DNA from 4 places in the Raoultella sp. genome. Region 3 is predicted to be linked to each of the others. Evidence: predicted binding sites of a transcription regulator. Region 3 holds the regulator's gene; each other region holds the start of a gene.
What was found. Region 3 encodes CRP, which controls carbon source genes, mostly activating them, when cyclic AMP is high. Its sites were predicted from a motif close to ATGTGANNNNNNTCACAT; they were not measured.

Region 1 (4,523 bases), on a different contig from region 3:
GCTCTCGTCAAGTCGTTAAGGGTATGGCCTTCAACAGTCCGAACTGGAGTCAAAATGTCCTCACGTAAAGAGCTTGCTAACGCTATTCGTGCGCTGAGCATGGATGCTGTACAGAAAGCCAAATCCGGCCACCCGGGTGCCCCGATGGGTATGGCTGACATTGCCGAAGTCCTGTGGCGTGATTTCATGAACCATAACCCGCAGAACCCGGCCTGGGCCGACCGCGACCGTTTCGTGCTGTCCAACGGCCATGGCTCGATGCTGATTTACAGCCTGCTGCACCTTACCGGTTATGATCTGCCGATCGAAGAGCTGAAAAACTTCCGTCAGCTGCACTCTAAGACGCCGGGCCACCCGGAAGTGGGCTACACCGCGGGCGTTGAAACCACCACCGGCCCGCTGGGCCAGGGTATTGCTAACGCTGTGGGCATGGCTATCGCAGAAAAAACGCTGGCTGCGCAGTTCAACCGTCCGGGCCACGATATCGTTGACCACTTCACCTACGCTTTCATGGGCGACGGTTGCATGATGGAAGGGATCTCTCACGAAGTCTGCTCCCTGGCCGGTACCCTGAAACTGGGTAAACTGGTGGCGTTCTATGATGACAACGGTATCTCCATCGACGGTCATGTGGAAGGCTGGTTCACCGACGACACCGCTAAACGTTTCGAAGCCTATGGCTGGCACGTAGTGCGCGGTGTTGATGGTCACGACGCTGACGCGATCAAACGTGCGGTAGAAGAAGCGCGTGCGGTCACCGACAAACCGTCCCTGCTGATGTGCAAAACCATCATCGGTTTCGGTTCACCGAACAAAGCCGGTACTCACGATTCTCACGGCGCCCCGCTGGGTGATGCAGAAATTGCGCTGACCCGCGAAGCGCTGGGCTGGAAACACCCGGCCTTCGAAATCCCGTCTGATATCTATGCGCAGTGGGATGCCAAAGAAGCCGGTCAGGCGAAAGAAGCGGCCTGGAACGAGAAGTTCGCGGCTTATGCACAAGCTTTCCCGCAGGAAGCAGCTGAATTCACCCGTCGTATGAAGGGCGAAATGCCGGCTGACTTCGACTCCAAAGCCAGTGAATTTATCGCTAAGCTGCAGGCTAATCCGGCGAAAATCGCCAGCCGTAAAGCGTCGCAGAATGCCATTGAAGCGTTTGGCCCGCTGCTGCCGGAATTCCTCGGCGGTTCCGCTGACCTGGCGCCGTCTAACCTGACCCTGTGGTCTGGTTCTAAAGCGATTAACGAAGATACCGCCGGTAACTATATCCATTACGGCGTGCGTGAATTCGGGATGACCGCGATTGCCAACGGTATTTCACTGCACGGTGGTTTCCTGCCGTACACTTCCACCTTCCTGATGTTCGTGGAATATGCCCGTAACGCGGTGCGTATGGCCGCGCTGATGAAAAAGCGTCAGGTGATGGTCTACACCCACGACTCCATCGGGCTGGGCGAAGATGGCCCGACTCACCAGCCGGTAGAGCAGGTGGCTTCCCTGCGCGTGACTCCGAACATGTCCACATGGCGTCCGTGTGATCAGGTCGAATCTGCGGTGGCGTGGAAATATGGCGTTGAGCGTCACGACGGCCCGACCGCGCTGATCCTCTCTCGTCAGAACCTGGCGCAGCAGGAGCGTAGCGAACAGCAGTTGAAAGACATCGCTCGCGGCGGCTACGTGCTGAAAGACTGTGCCGGTCAGCCAGAGCTTATCTTCATCGCCACCGGTTCTGAAGTTGAACTGGCGGTTGCCGCGTGGGACAAACTGACTGCCGAAGGCGTGAAGGCGCGCGTGGTCTCCATGCCGTCTACCGACGCGTTCGACAAGCAGGATGCGGCGTACCGTGAATCCGTGCTGCCGAAAGCGGTCTCTGCTCGCGTAGCTATCGAAGCCGGCATCGCCGACTACTGGTTCAAATACGTGGGCCTGAACGGCGCTATCGTTGGCATGACTACCTTCGGTGAGTCTGCGCCGGCAGAGCAGCTGTTCGAAGAGTTCGGCTTTACCGTCGACAACGTGGTCGCGAAAGCGAAAGCACTGCTGTAGTTGTTACCTGCCCGGTGAGCCGGGCGATAACAGCAGAAAAGCCGGGATAACGCCCGGCTTTTTTTGTCGTCGTTATTCCCGACCGCTGCCGGCAGATTGCGTATTATTCCAACCAAAATGTGATGTATGTCAGATAACGTACTTCTTCCGCTGGACAGACATTCCTTTTATTCCTTGTTTCGCTTATTCTAGCTGAAGCGTTTCAGTCGTTTAAATGTTCGACAATTAATCAATCAGTCGCAGTTTGCGACGGGTAAGGTTTCCCTTCGGGCGTTGCTGGATTACTCTGTCAGCCATCTCAAATCAGGGACAACCTTGCAGGAGACCTATGACCATACGCATTGCGATTAATGGCTTCGGTCGCATAGGACGCAACGTGGTTCGCGCTTTATATGAATCCGGGCGTCGTGCGGAAATTACCGTGGTGGCAATCAACGAGCTGGCGGATGCCGCGGGTATCGCGCATTTGTTGAAATATGACACCAGCCATGGGCGCTTTGCCTGGGATGTTCGCCAGGAAAGAGAGCTGCTCTATGTCGGCGATGACGCTATACGCCTGCTGCACGAACCTTCGATTGAGGCGCTGCCCTGGGAAGAGCTGGCAGTTGATATTGTACTCGATTGTACCGGTGTTTACGGCAGCCGTGCGCATGGCGAAGCCCATATTCGGGCAGGGGCAAAGAAAGTGCTCTTTTCCCATCCCGGTAGCAGCGATCTCGACGCGACCGTTGTATTTGGTGTGAACCATGATGAGTTGCGTCCGGAGCACCGTATTGTTTCTAACGCCTCCTGCACGACCAACTGCATTATCCCGGTCATAAAACTGTTAGATGATGCCTATGGCATTGAGTCAGGAACGGTAACGACAATCCACTCCGCCATGCACGATCAACAGGTGATCGACGCTTATCATCCGGACCTGCGCCGTACGCGCGCGGCCAGCCAGTCGATTATTCCGGTTGATACCAAACTTGCTGCCGGGATCACGCGAATTTTCCCGCAATTTAACGACCGTTTCGAGGCGATTGCGGTCCGCGTACCGACGATTAATGTGACAGCGATTGACCTTAGCGTGACGGTGAAAAAACCCGTAAAGAGTAACGAAGTCAACCAGTTGCTGCAAAAAGCAGCACAAGGTGCATTTCATGGTATAGTTGACTATACGGAATTGCCGTTGGTCTCGATAGATTTCAACCACGACCCACACAGCGCCATCGTTGATGGTACCCAAACCCGGGTCAGTGGTGCTCATCTGATCAAAACATTGGTCTGGTGTGATAATGAATGGGGCTTTGCTAACCGGATGCTTGACACGACGTTAGCGATGTCCGTTATTGGTTTCAGGTGAGACATCCCTGCGCAACATTGTTCGCGATGGAGCGTATGGCGTCTGCAAAACTTTAAGAATCATTGAGAGGATTCACCATGTCTGTAATTAAGATGACCGATCTGGATCTGGCTGGTAAACGCGTTTTTATCCGTGCCGATCTGAACGTACCAGTTAAAGACGGGAAAGTAACCAGCGACGCGCGTATCCGTGCTTCTCTGCCGACCATTGAGCTGGCGCTGAAACAGGGTGCTAAAGTGATGGTCACTTCTCACCTGGGTCGTCCGACCGAAGGCGAGTACAACGAAGAATTCTCTCTGCTGCCGGTTGTTAATTACCTGAAAGACAAACTGTCTAGCCCGGTACGTCTGGTTAAAGATTACCTGGATGGCGTTGAAGTTGCAGCCGGTGAACTGGTTGTTCTGGAAAACGTTCGCTTCAACAAAGGCGAGAAAAAAGACGACGAAGCGCTGTCCAAAAAATACGCGGCGCTGTGCGACGTGTTCGTCATGGACGCCTTTGGTACCGCACACCGTGCGCAGGCCTCTACCCACGGTATCGGTAAATTCGCCGATGTTGCCTGCGCAGGTCCGCTGCTGGCCGCTGAACTGGACGCGCTGGGTAAAGCGCTGAAAGAGCCGGCTCGCCCGATGGTCGCCATCGTGGGTGGTTCTAAAGTTTCCACCAAACTGACCGTTCTGGATTCCCTGTCGAAAATCGCTGACCAGCTGATCGTCGGTGGTGGCATCGCCAACACCTTCGTCGCCGCTCAGGGCCACAACGTGGGTAAATCCCTGTACGAAGCTGATCTGGTTGACGAAGCAAAACGCCTGCTGACCACCTGCGATATCCCGGTGCCGACTGACGTTCGCGTGGCCACTGAGTTCTCCGAAACAGCGACTGCGACGCTGAAATCTGTTAACGACATCAAAGATGACGAGCAGATCCTGGACCTGGGCGACGTTTCTGCACAGAAACTGGCTGATATCCTGAAAAACGCTAAAACTATTCTGTGGAACGGTCCGGTTGGCGTATTCGAATTCCCGAACTTCCGTAAAGGAACTGAAATCGTGGCGAATGCCATCGCTGACAGCGAAGGTTTCTCCATTGCCGGCGGCGGTGACACCCTGGCAGCGATTGACCTGTTCGG
Region 2 (4,523 bases), on a different contig from region 3:
GATCCTGTAGACGTTGGGTGGTCAGGTTATCATCGTGGTTACGGTTAACGATATTCCCCTCGACGCGTGCATCCGGGATCCCGGTCCAGCGTTCCAGGTCCTGGGTAAAGGTCAGGGCAACTTGATCGATATAGGCCAGCTGTTTATCATGGTTATACCCGCCACCGGCGTTGTAACCCATTTCATTGAGGTAGCCGAGATTATAATTAAATCCGTTATCTTCGAGGATCGGGCGAATCCCTGCCATCTCTCCAAGCAAACCTTTTTGCGGTTTCTCAAAACCTAATACCGTACCGTTCCATTTTTCCGCTTCCGCAGCAAACGCACCGGAAGTTAACAGAGAAAATGTCACTATCAACAGGAAGAAATTTATTTTTTTGTTGTGCATAATGATATCCATTGTAACTGAATAAAGGTCATAGCTAGCCCCAGGCAATAAACCGGCCCGTTTTTAATCTTCATATTTATTTTTTCAATACCTGCCCGTCAGTCATTCAACCGCTTTACTGATGCAAACGATGAGAGCATAACCCATTGTTTTAAATAACCATTTAACTCCTCGAAAAATAAAAAGCAAAAAAAAACCTAAGCATTTCCGCCATGAATGGCGGAAATGCTTAGGTTTTGCCTGTAATCAGTAGCAACCCTGAATATGTGGACAGCACAATATCACTCAGCGACAGAAATGCCCATCAGCAAATGCTCCCGGAGTAATAAAATGTGAGCGATTTAACAATCTTCCCTAATAACGGGCAATGGCTAGCGCAATGTCCGCAGAGGTTTTCAGCGTGCGTATTTCATTAAACAGCACCAGCGCCTCAGCATATTCTTTGCGTAAATAACTGAGCCACTGTTTAATTCGCGCAACATGATACAACCCGGTATCACCCTGTTTTTCCAGGCGTGTATATTTTTTTAGTAGCACCACAACCTGGGGCCACGACATGCGCGGTTCGTTATATTTGATAACCCGGCTTAAATTTGGTACGTTCAGCGCGCCGCGACCAATCATCACCGAGTCGCAGCCGGTGACCGCCAGACAGTCCTGTGCGCTTTGCCAGTCCCAGATTTCGCCGTTAGCGACAACCGGAATTGACAACCGCTGGCGGATTTCGCCAATCGCCGCCCAGTTGATCCTCTCGGCTTTATAAGCGTCTTCTTTCGTGCGTCCGTGAACAACGAGCTCCGTCACGCCGGCCTGCTCTACCGCATCGGCAATTTCGAACTGGCGTGCTCCGCTGTCCCAGCCCAGGCGAATTTTGACCGTCAGCGGCAGATGATCCGGCACCGCTTCGCGCATCGCTTTTGCGGCGCGATAGATCAGCTCCGGGTCTTTAAGCAGCGTCGCCCCGCCGCCGCTGCCGTTTACCAGCTTTGACGGACAGCCGCAGTTCAGATCGACGCCCCACGAACCCAACGCCACCGCCCGCGCGGCATTTTCCGCCAGCCATTGTGGATATTGCCCCAGCAGCTGCACCCGGACGCGAGTGCCGGAAGGCGTGCGGCTTTGGTGATGGAGTTCCGGGCACAGTTTGTAGAACGATTTTACCGGCAGCAGCTGATCCACCACCCGCAGAAATTCGGTGATGCACAGATCGTAATCATTAACCTCGGTCAGCAGCTCGCGCACCAGCGAATCGAGCACGCCTTCCATCGGCGCCAGTAATACACGCATATTGTTACCCGGAAAAAAAGAGGCGCTATGGTAGCGCCTCTGTACGTTGGTTGAAAGATCTCAATGTCGTTCGGCTGCACTTACCGGGTCGCGGTGTGCAATAAGACAGGGATACCGCCATTGGCGTTACGCTTTTTTGCCGCATCGTGAGTTGCAAGGTTGTGTGGCGACCGCGAGACAACAGCGCAGCGCCCCGCGCTCCCTGAGACCTTCTCACGATTATTTATCGCAGGATTCTTCAACATCCATTCCGCAGGCCCGAAGGTTCCATTACTCTATCAACTCTATGTCTGGAATTCATGATGTGATCGGTAGCACATTTCAAGGTTTAATTGTATGATGAATATGGTTCATCAAGGGTTATTACCATGAGTAAATCGCTGAATATTATCTGGCAGTACCTGCGGGCTTTTGTCCTGATCTATGCTTGTTTATACGCCGGGATTTTTGTTGCTTCCCTGCTGCCCATTACGATTCCCGGCAGTATTATCGGCATGCTGATTTTGTTCGTTCTTCTGGCGCTACAGATTATGCCGCCGAAGTGGGTCAACCCCGGCTGCAACATATTGATTCGCTATATGGCGCTACTGTTCGTGCCCATCGGCGTTGGCGTCATGCAATACTGGGATCTGCTGCGAGTGCAGCTCGGCCCGGTGGCAATCTCTTGCACGATCAGTACATTAGTGGTCTTCCTGGTGGTGAGCTGGAGCTCACATCTGGTTCACGGCGAGCGTAAAGTGGTCGGTCAAACTGAGGACGTCAAAGATGATGCATGAGATCTGGTGGTCCTTGCCGCTGACGCTGATCGTTTTTTTCCTCGCCCGCAAGCTGGCCGCGCGGTTTAAATTTCCGCTGCTGAATCCCCTGCTGGTGGCAATGGTAGTGATCATCCCGTTTTTGCTGATCAGCGGTATCTCCTACGATCGCTATTTTCAGGGCAGTAAAATTCTCAACGATTTGCTTCAGCCTGCGGTCGTGGCGTTGGCCTTCCCGCTGTATGAACAACTTCACCAGATACGCGCCCGTTGGAAATCAATCATTACCATCTGCTTTATCGGCAGTGTTGTCGCGATGGTGACCGGCACCACCGTCGCGCTGCTGCTCGGCGCGACACCACAAATTGCCGCGTCCATTATGCCGAAATCGGTCACCACACCGATTGCGATGGCGGTCAGCGGAAGCATTGGCGGTATTCCGGCCATCAGCGCGGTGTGCGTCATTTTCGTGGGGATTCTCGGTGCGGTTTTCGGCCACAGCCTGCTTAACCTGATGCGTATACACACCAAAGCCTCGCGAGGCCTGTCGATGGGGACCGCATCCCATGCCCTGGGGACCGCCCGCTGTGCGGAACTGGACTATCAGGAAGGGGCTTTCAGCTCCCTGGCGCTGGTGTTGTGCGGGATTATCACCTCGCTGGTGGCGCCCTTTTTGTTCCCGGTGATTCTGGCTATTGTCGGATAAATGTGACATTTATCACATTTATTACTGCAACAAAAACATATTGCATAAACAATGAGATATTAATCACATATATGGGCTCCCCCCGCCCGTACACTAGATTCCCATTACATTGTTATGAGGCAACGCCATGCACCCACGTTTTCACGCTGCTCTTCCCCTTCTGGCGGCAGACCTGCAAGCGGCCATCGCCCCGATGCTGAACGACCCGCACTTCCCGGCTTTACTGGATGCCGGTCAGGTCGCTACTCTGCGAAACGCAACAGGCCTCGATGAAGACGCGCTGGCCTTTGCGTTGCTGCCGATTGCGGCAGCCTGTGCGCGCGCCGACCTTTCCCATTTTAATGTTGGCGCCATCGCCCGCGGCATTAGCGGAACCTGGTATTTTGGCGGCAACATGGAGTTCCTCGGCGCCACAATGCAGCAAACCGTGCACGCGGAACAAAGCGCCATTAGCCACGCCTGGCTGCGCGGCGAACGGTCGCTCAAGGCCATTACCGTCAACTACACCCCCTGCGGCCATTGCCGTCAGTTTATGAATGAACTGAACAGTAGCCAGGTCCTGCGTATTCATCTGCCGGGCCGCGAAGCGCATTCGCTGCAGCACTATCTGCCGGATGCCTTCGGTCCGAAGGATCTGGAGATTAAAACGCTGCTGATGGATCAACAGGATCATGGTTTCCCGCTGACCGGCGACATCCTGGCGCAGGCGGCTATTCAGGCCGCCAACCGCTGCCATATGCCATACAGCCACTCGCCTTCCGGCGTCGCGCTGGAGTTGAAAGACGGCACCATTTTCGCCGGTAGCTATGCGGAAAACGCGGCGTTTAACCCGACGCTGCCGCCGCTACAAGGGGCGCTCAATCTGCTGAGTCTTAACGGCTATGACTATCCGGATATTCAGCGCGCTATTCTGGCTGAGAAAGCCGATGCGGCGCTGATTCAATGGGATGCGACCGTCGCAACGCTGAAAGCATTAGGTTGTCAGAATATTGATCGCGTCCTGCTCGGCTAATTTTGCCGTCATGCGGGCCCCATCGGCCCGCATTGTTGAAAATCCCGGCAATTAAACGATGGTTTCTTGCTCTTGCCCGGCGGGTAAAGTAGCCTGATAGCTCCATTGTCCACATGAGTCAGGTGAATGTTAAAGCGTGTGTTATACAGCCTGTTAGTCCTGTTCGGCCTGCTGCTGTTGACCGTGCTGGGTCTTGACCGTTGGATGAGCTGGAAAACCGCTCCATATATCTATGATGAACTCCAGGATCTGCCCTACCGCCAGGTTGGGGTCGTGCTCGGTACCGCCAAGTACTATCGCACCGGAGTGATTAATCAATATTATCGTTATCGTATCCAGGGTGCGCTGAACGCTTACAATAGCGGTAAGGTGAAC
Region 3 (4,523 bases):
TTCCATCGATATACCCGCCCGGAAATGGACATGGCGATCCGCAAAGCGCGCGATCAGGGAAAACACATCAGCTACTTCGGCCCGGAAGCCAACGACTTCGGACTGCTGGAAAACACCTTCCTTGAGTATGGGCGTAACGGTAGCGGCCAGTCGCGCAAATATCTGCATACCTATGATGAAGCGGTGCCGTGGAATCAGGTGCCGGGCACCTTCACGCCGTGGCAACCGCTACCGGAGCCGACCGATGTCCTGTTTTATGAAGGGCTGCACGGCGGGGTTGTCACGCCGCAATATAACGTCGCGCAGAATGTCGACCTGCTGGTCGGCGTGGTGCCTATCGTCAACCTGGAATGGATTCAGAAGCTCATCCGCGATACCAGCGAACGAGGCCACTCTCGTGAAGCGGTGATGGATTCCGTTGTCCGTTCAATGGAAGACTATATCAATTTCATCACGCCGCAGTTTTCGCGTACCCATATCAACTTCCAGCGCGTCCCCACTGTCGACACCTCCAACCCGTTTGCCGCAAAGGGCATCCCGTCATTGGATGAAAGCTTTGTGGTGATCCACTTCCGCAACCTGCGGGATATCGATTTTCCCTGGCTGCTGGCGATGCTGCAGGGCTCGTTTATCTCGCATATCAATACGCTGGTGGTGCCGGGCGGGAAAATGGGGCTGGCGATGGAGCTCATCATGACGCCGCTGGTGGAGCGCTTGATGGAAGGTAAAGCGATTTAAATGACCGGGTGGCGCGACGAGCGGTGTCAACCCGGTAAGCAGCGTGCCACCGGGTATCTGGGCATTACGCCTCCACTACCTCAAATGAGTGGGTGATATTCACCGCTTTTTGCAGCATCAGTGCCACCGAGCAGTATTTCTCCGCCGACAGATCCACCGCGCGGGAAACGGCAGCCTCTTTCAGCTCCTTGCCAGTCACGATAAAATGCATATTGATATGGGTAAACAGGCGCGGCGCCTCTTCCCGACGTTCAGACGTCAGCTTGACTTCACAGTTAGTCACGTCGTGGCGACCTTTCTGCAAAATAGACACGACATCGATCGCGCTGCATCCGCCCGCCGCCATCAGCACCATCTCCATTGGGCTTGGCGCTTTATCTCCGGAGTTGCCGTCCATCAGAATCTGGTGACCTGATGCGGACTCTCCGATGAAGGTTAACCCTTCAACCCATTTCACACGAGCTTGCATAAAATTTAACTCCAAGGTTGCAATTTTCCTGACAGATTACGCGTACATAACAATTCTCGCAACGGAAGGCGACCTGCATCATGCTGAAGCGAGACACCAGGAGACATGCGGCAAAAGCTATGCTAAAACAGTCAGGATGCTACAGTATTACATTGATGTACTGCATGTATGCAGAGGAGTTCACATTACAGGCTGAAGAAAAATCACCAGCCCGTTTCCCAGGCATAGGGAAACAATACGATTGCATGCCCGGATGCCGTGTAGTGTCGGCACCCGGAGATAGCTTATAACAGAGGATAACCGCGCATGGTGCTTGGCAAACCGCAAACAGACCCTACCCTCGAATGGTTCTTGTCTCATTGCCACATTCATAAGTACCCATCTAAAAGCACGCTGATCCACCAGGGTGAAAAAGCAGAAACGTTGTACTACATCGTCAAAGGCTCTGTGGCTGTGCTCATCAAGGATGAAGAAGGTAAAGAGATGATCCTCTCTTACCTCAACCAGGGCGATTTCATCGGTGAATTAGGCTTGTTTGAAGAAGGCCAGGAGCGTAGCGCCTGGGTACGTGCGAAAACCGCATGTGAAGTGGCCGAAATCTCCTACAAAAAATTCCGTCAGCTCATTCAGGTTAACCCGGATATCCTGATGCGCTTGTCATCGCAGATGGCTCGCCGTCTGCAGGTGACCTCAGAAAAAGTGGGTAACCTTGCCTTCCTCGACGTCACCGGGCGCATCGCTCAGACGTTGTTGAACCTGGCAAAACAGCCGGATGCGATGACCCATCCTGATGGTATGCAAATTAAAATTACCCGCCAGGAAATCGGTCAGATCGTGGGTTGTTCCCGCGAAACCGTTGGCCGTATCCTGAAGATGCTGGAAGATCAGAACCTGATCTCCGCACACGGCAAAACTATCGTCGTATACGGTACGCGTTAAGTCGATGAAACGGCGTGTTGCGCCCGCAATACGCCGTTTTTGTTTCCCCTCTATGTGGCGCAGGCTGATTTACCACCCGGAAGTCAACTATGCACTGCGGCAAACGCTGGTGTTGTGTTTGCCTGTCGCAATCGGCTTCCTCCTCGGTCACTTACAGCAAGGTCTGCTGTTCTCGCTAGTGCCCGCCTGCTGTAACGTCGCCGGTCTGGATACACCGCATAAACGCTTTTTTAAACGTCTGATTATTGGCGGTTCGCTGTTTGCCGGCTGTAGCCTGGTCGTCCAGCTTCTTCTTCAGCAGGATATCCCGCTGCCCTTGATCCTCAGCGGCCTGGCGCTGCTGCTCGGCGTAACGGCGGAGATCAGCTCTCTGCATGCCAGGCTTCTGCCCGCTTCGTTAATTGCCGCTATCTTTACCCTGAGCCTTGCCGGAAACATGCCCGTCTGGGAACCCCTGCTGATCTACGCCCTCGGGACGCTGTGGTACGGCCTGTTTAACTGGTTCTGGTTTTGGCTATGGCGCGAGCAGCCGTTGCGTGAATCGCTGAGCCTGCTCTATCGGGAGCTGGCTAACTATTGCGAAGCCAAATACAGCCTGTTGACCCAGCATATCGATCCCAGCACTTCTCTGCCGCCGTTGCTCACGCGCCAGCAGAAGGTGGTGGACCTGATCACCCAATGCTACCAGCAGATGCATATGCTGGCGGCGAACCAGCGCAATGACCACAAGCGCCTGCTGCGAGCGTTTCAGATGGCGCTGGATTTACAGGAACATATCTCCGTCAGCCTGCACCAACCCGAAGAAGTGCAAAAACTGGTTGAGCGCAGCCATGCCGAGGCGGTGATCCGCTGGAACGCACAAACCGTTGCCGCCCGCCTGAGGGTACTGGCTGATGACATTCTCTACCACCGCTATCCGCAACGCTTCCACATGGATAAGCAAATCGGCGCGCTAGAGAAAATTGCCTGGCAGCATCCCGACAACCCGGTAGGGCAGTTCTGCGCCTGGCACTTCAGCCGAATAGCCCGGGTACTGCGCACCCAGCGCCCGCTGTATGCTCGCGATCTGATGGCGGATAAAGAGCGCCGTCTGCCGTTGCTGCCCGCGCTAAAGAACTATCTCTCGTGGAAATCGCCGGCGTTACGTAACGCCGCACGTATCTGCGTGATGTTAACGGCCGCGAGCCTGATGGGAAGCACCCTGAACCTACCCAAGCCTTACTGGATCCTGATGACGGTGCTTTTTGTGACCCAAAACGGCTACGGCGCGACACGGGTACGTATTGTCCATCGGGCGGCAGGGACTCTTGCCGGTCTGGCCATCGCCGGCCTGGCATTGCACTTTCACGTCCCGGAGGGTTATACACTCTCGGCGATGCTGGTCGTCACGCTGCTGAGTTACCTGATTATTCGCAAACATTACGGCTGGGCGATGGTTGGCTTTACCGTGACGGCGGTGTATACCCTGCAGCTTCTGACGCTAAATGGCGAGCAGTATATTGTCGCCAGACTTATCGATACGCTTATTGGCTGCCTTATTGCGTTTGGCGGTATGGTCTGGCTATGGCCGCAATGGCAAAGCGGGCTACTGCGCAAGAATGCTCACGACGCGCTGGAAGCCGATCAGGAGGCGATCAGGCTGATTCTCAGCGACGATCATCAAGCCCCGGCGCTGGCCTATCGCCGGATGCGTGTCAACCAGGCACATAACTCACTGTATAACTCGCTGAATCAGGCCATGCAGGAACCCGGGTTTAACACACATTATCTTGATGATATGAAGCTATGGGTCACCCACAGCCAGTTTATTGTTGAGCATATCAACGCGATGACCACGCTGGCCCGCGAGCATACGATGCTAACGCCGGAACTGGCCCGACGCTATCTGGAATCTTGTGAGGTTGCGCTCCAGCGTTGCCAGCAGCGGCTGGATACCGACGGTCCCGGCAGCGCTGGCGATGTGAATATTATGGAGTCGCAGGATGTGGAGGTGAGCCGTGGCCCGTTAAGTACGATGGAGCAACATCTGCAGCGGATCCTTGATCATCTGAACACCATGCACACCATCTCCTCGGTGGCATGGCGTCAGCGCCCGCATCACGGCATCTGGTTACGCGCAATTAAGCGCTAAGCACCTGCTGTACCGCCTGCGCAAAGCGAGCCATGCCTTCGGCAATATCCTTCTCTTCAATAACCAGCGAAGGTACAAAGCGCATTACATCCGGCCCGGCATTAAGCACCATCACCCCCGCATCTGCCGCGGAATAAAGAAAATCGCGAGCCCGGCCTTTATGCTGCGGCTTCAGCTCCGCGCCAATCAACAGCCCCATACCGCGGATATCGCTGAACAGGTCAAACTGCGCGTCAATTTGCTGGA
Region 4 (4,523 bases), on a different contig from region 3:
CAATCTTTGATATTGCGATGGATCTGGGCTACGTGTCGCAGCAGACGTTCTCACGGGTATTTCGCCGGGAGTTCGATCGGACCCCCAGCGATTATCGTCATCAAATTTCCGCCTGAGCGTTCAGATGCAAGGACTGAGCAGTCTGGACGCGCTGGCCAGCCATTGCCTGAACTCCTGCGGCGGCATCGCTTTCGCAAAGTACCAGCCCTGACAATACCGGACCCCGCGTTTTCGCAGCCAGTTGACCTGATCCGCGGTTTCGACGCCTTCGGCAACAGTCTTTAAGCGCAGGCGGTTGGCCATTTCAATAATATGTTCGGCGATCGTGTAGCCGACGCTATTGATGGTAAGCGTATCGATAAACGATTTATCGATCTTCAGAATATCCACGTTAAGTGAGTGCAGATTATACAGATTAGAATAGCCGGTACCGAAGTCATCAATGGCGATTTCATATCCGGCTTCGCGGAATGCCTGAATGACCGGAATGGTTTTCTGTACGTCAATAAATCCGCGTTCGGTGACTTCAATTTTAATTTGATCGATATTCACCGCGCAGTTCCGCGCCTTTTCACCGATCTGGGCAATGAGTCGCGAAGAGTGGAAATCGCTGGCTGACAGGTTAATCGCAATATACAGTTGCGGATGTCTGGCTAAAAATTCTCCAAGCCCGGAGAACAACTCATCCACCACGTAATCGGTGACCTGCGCAATCATCCCTTCATTTTCCGCCAGCGGAATAAACTCCGCCGGGGTCATCACCGGCCCGTCAAATCCCGGCCAGCGCAGCAGCGCTTCGGCTCCGACGCAGCGGTTATTTTCGATATCGATGATCGGCTGATAATGCAGGCACAACTGACGGCGATTGAGCGCGCGCTGCAGCATATTACGCGGTGAATGGTATTGCTGCCAGGTGCGCGACCACACCAGCACAATCAGAATGCTGACAATCGCCCCCAGCGGGAGGATGAGCATCGCCTGATCATAAAAGCTCTGATAATACCTGACGGACGCGGTAGACATAATCACGGCGATCGGGCGGCTCGCGGAATGGAACACGGTGTACACTCGGTTGCCCCGTCGAAAAAAGGTATCTTCCTGCCGGATCAGGCCATGCAGTACCGGCGCGTCGGCATTGCTACTGGTGGAAAAAAACAGATTGGTTTTTGTATCATACAAACCGTAGGATAAATCTTTATCCCTCGATATTAACGAACTGTAGGAGAGTGGATTAATAACCGCAATATAGTGCCCATGCTGTATATAGTTCATCGCAAAGCCAGGATAGAAAGGCGTGTCGCGATAGTAGTAGATAGCGATATCCGGCTTTTTTGTATAATTCGCCGCAGAAATACGCCATGCGGTATCAGGGCGCACCGCAGTCGAGCAAAACAAACGCGTACCGTCAGCATAAATTAAATCGTCGATATAAAGCAGGCTACGTACAATCGACAACATATATTGCTGATGTCCGGGAGAACATATTGTCCCTTGAAACTGCAAGGCTTTTTCGCGTGCCCGATCGGCCTCATAAACCACCATTTCCGTTTGCTGCAGCGCCAGTTGTGAAAATGCGCGAAGCCGGTGGGAGGTTTCTGCTTTTGCTCTGATTTGCGCAAACCACAGCGCCAGCACAATGGGGAGCAGAACCACTAACGTCATCGCCAATATTCTCAACGCCTTGTGCAGTGTGCGACGATTCATTTCCGTTTTTTATCCATGCGATATGCCTTATCGCGGTAAAAGATCACACCCATTGTTATACAACAGAGACGATGTTCAGCAACCCGTCATTTGATGTAAAAGCCCCATTCTCAATAATGATGAATAATACTAATTTCGTTAATAATCGAGAAACATTCTCCACGTTATAAGAACAGAGCCGTTCTTTGATTCGGTTTACCCTTACGATAAGCAAGAATAAGTCATAAAAGTCGCAGATAACGAGCACATAAAAGAATCAATCACCGGGAAACCGGGTTGCCTGTTTGACGTCGCGGCAAAATGCCCCCAGCAATACCCACAATAAACACATGCCTTTAAAAACCATCAAAAATGCACATTTTTGACTGGTGAATAAAACAGCAAATGTGATATAGTTCACACAACTTAATGAAACAAGAACAATGTTTCATTATTCCCCTGATGCCCGTAGATAGCCAGAGCACCGCGTCATCGTCAGTCTCGCCAGGTTGTCAAAGGCACCCGATTTTCTTTGAGGATGAAGTTGATGGCTTCCATAACTACCAGTGTCATACTTTTGCGCTGGCCGCTGGTGAGCGCGGTTCTGATGTTTTTGGCCAGTTCGATGAACATTCAGCTACGCAAAAGTGATTATGCCGGTTTAGCCGTTATTTGTAGCTGTATCGGCCTGGTCGCGGCCTGCTGGTTCGCTACCGGCTTACTGGGGATCACGCTGCTCGATATCGCGAAAATCTGGGGCAATATCAAAGACGTCATGCTCGAAGTCATGAGTCAGACGCCGCCACAGTGGCCGATGGTCATGACCTGATACGATAAAAACTTCCCACGGGAGGCTTTTTTATTCACCGACAAAGACTACTCGCAATCTTTTGATATTTTAATAAATGTATCGTTATAGATAATGTATTTATTCCCAGGCTGGCGCAGAGCCGCCTGGCGAACCACATCTCCTGGCCGTAAGTACCAGGCCTCGCCCTCTTCTTCCGTTGCATCACATCCCGGCTTGATCAGCAGTTTAAACCAGGTATTACCACTGTTGCTGACGCTTCCCGCCAGCCGATCGAAGGCCCATTTGAACTGTACCTGCCGCGGGCGTACCACCAGAATCGTTTCCATCACCACTACCGGATCCATACCGATCGACCCGCCGGCCGCAGTGTGGCCAATACGGTTTCGGGTAGGAATTTCGCGGAACGAAACCCGGTAATAACGCTCACGATTGTCCTGCGGACCATGATAATAAAATTTAAAATATTCCCCTTGCCCGGCCTGCAAGGTGAGCTGGCGGGGGGCAAAGAGCAGCTCGCCATCCGCCGGACGAGAGCGGACCTCGTGCCCCCCCGGCCGATCTATTCCGACGACGGAAATCTGATACAGCCGCGCGCTCGGATTGTTATTCAGTACCCGTTTGGCGACAAAGCTCTCCTCAGCGCCCAGCGAAAAGGTTAAATTGCCGACGGAAATCGCCCGACCCGCCGTTGGCAGCCCCAGAATCAGCAACCACACGACGGCCTGGAGCAGGTTAATCAATATTGCGCCATGTCGCCTGAACATGAATCTCTCCTGAAGCACTCACTTCACCAAACCAGCCATCATCATCTACCGTTCTTAACGAAATACTGTCGTTCATCGATATGGAAAATTTCACCGTCGTCTTGTTCATCACGCCAGTATCGCCGGAAGCATCCGTCCACGGCGTCGTCAGCCACAGCGCATCCGTCATATCGCGCCAGCTGTTATCGCAGCCGGCGTCAAAATTTTTGCTCGTTCCGGTCTGGGTGGTAAATGTCAGGTGCGCCGGGAAAGGCACTTTTGTCGCCCCGTCAGCCGAACTGAACAGGCAGTATGAACGCCCGGCGATCGACTGCGACGGGCCAGTCACTTTGATCAGGACTTCATCGGCGGCGGTTTTTCCGCTGGTGGTGACGATATAGCCAAAATCCAGTGAGGGCTGCCCCGTACCGACATACCCCTCGCGCGACGGCGAAGCGCTGTACTCATCGGAAATAATGCTAATGCTGAAATCACGCGGTTTGATAATCAGCGAGTTGGAGGTGGAAAATTCATACCACCCGGACTCCGGCGAGGTGGTGTTCTGGAAGCGGAAGTTAAACAAATCCTTGGTATTAATATCACTGATGCCCAGCGCCACCATCTGCTTAAAGAAGTTGCTGGAAAAGAAGATGTAGACCGAATCCGAGGCTTTCATCTCGTTAAACGTATAGTAGTAGGCATTGCCGCTGACCGGTTTCCAGTTGTTACCATCGAGGCTGAACTGCATATCATAGATATTCACCGCCGACGTCAACGATGTATTGTTAATCGCCGGAAAAATATGAATCGAGGTGTTGCTCAGTCCATTATGCTGCAACGTATAGTTGACCATCTTGCAGCTCAGACCGCTACGGGTACCAATCGTCTGCGCGCGACAGTTCGAGCTACCCTCGCCCAGCGTCGGGATCCCATCACTATTGATAAAAACTTCGGTCAGAGAGTGGGTGTTAATAAGCTTTAAGTTTGCCGCTTTAGTATGGGTCACTTTACGCACGTACCAGGCGCCGGAGGCCTGATCTTTGCAGCGCGCCCCGCTGCTTGCATCGTAGGAGATGGAAGTCTGGCAGGTATTGATCGTCATCGACAGGCTGCCGCCAACCGGCATCTGCTGGAGATACTGGTAGAAGGTCTCCGACATCATGCCGTGCATCCATTTTTGTCCACCGGGGGTTACCGTCACACCGTAAAAGCCGTTTGCATCCGTGACCTGGGGTAAAATCAGACTGGTCGCCATATCGCAACCTGCGTACCAGTTGATGCAGCGC

Region 1: a site for CRP is predicted at 2,164-2,181, ahead of epd (erythrose-4-phosphate dehydrogenase). Genes of this name have one in related genera too.
Region 2: a site for CRP is predicted at 1,978-1,995, ahead of ACZAHD_RS08830 (CidA/LrgA family protein). Genes of this name have one in related genera too.
Region 4: a site for CRP is predicted at 2,089-2,106, ahead of ACZAHD_RS09120 (YjcB family protein). Genes of this name have one in related genera too.

Annotation. Positions count from the first base shown of each region.
Region 1 covers NZ_JBCNNS010000041.1:29,412-33,934, forward strand. The annotation lists gene tkt (transketolase) at 55-2,046, shown strand; gene epd (erythrose-4-phosphate dehydrogenase) at 2,375-3,394, shown strand; gene pgk (phosphoglycerate kinase) at 3,472-4,523, shown strand, end outside.
Region 2 covers NZ_JBCNNS010000036.1:16,138-20,660, reverse strand. The annotation lists gene ACZAHD_RS08840 (carbohydrate porin) at 1-388, opposite strand, end outside; gene dusC (tRNA dihydrouridine(16) synthase DusC) at 743-1,675, opposite strand; gene ACZAHD_RS08830 (CidA/LrgA family protein) at 2,044-2,451, shown strand; gene ACZAHD_RS08825 (CidB/LrgB family autolysis modulator) at 2,441-3,136, shown strand; gene cdd (cytidine deaminase) at 3,264-4,148, shown strand; gene sanA (outer membrane permeability protein SanA) at 4,275-4,523, shown strand, end outside.
Region 3 covers NZ_JBCNNS010000048.1:10,352-14,874, reverse strand. The annotation lists gene ACZAHD_RS10810 (phosphoribulokinase) at 1-738, shown strand, start outside; gene ACZAHD_RS10805 (OsmC family protein) at 803-1,207, opposite strand; gene crp (cAMP-activated global transcriptional regulator CRP) at 1,514-2,146, shown strand; gene ACZAHD_RS10795 (YccS/YhfK family putative transporter) at 2,199-4,277, shown strand; gene argD (bifunctional acetylornithine/succinyldiaminopimelate transaminase) at 4,267-4,523, opposite strand, start outside.
Region 4 covers NZ_JBCNNS010000038.1:9,326-13,848, reverse strand. The annotation lists gene soxS (superoxide response transcriptional regulator SoxS) at 1-116, shown strand, start outside; gene ACZAHD_RS09125 (EAL domain-containing protein) at 121-1,704, opposite strand; gene ACZAHD_RS09120 (YjcB family protein) at 2,231-2,512, shown strand; gene ACZAHD_RS09115 (fimbrial biogenesis chaperone) at 2,560-3,258, opposite strand; gene ecpD (fimbrial adhesin EcpD) at 3,227-4,523, opposite strand, start outside.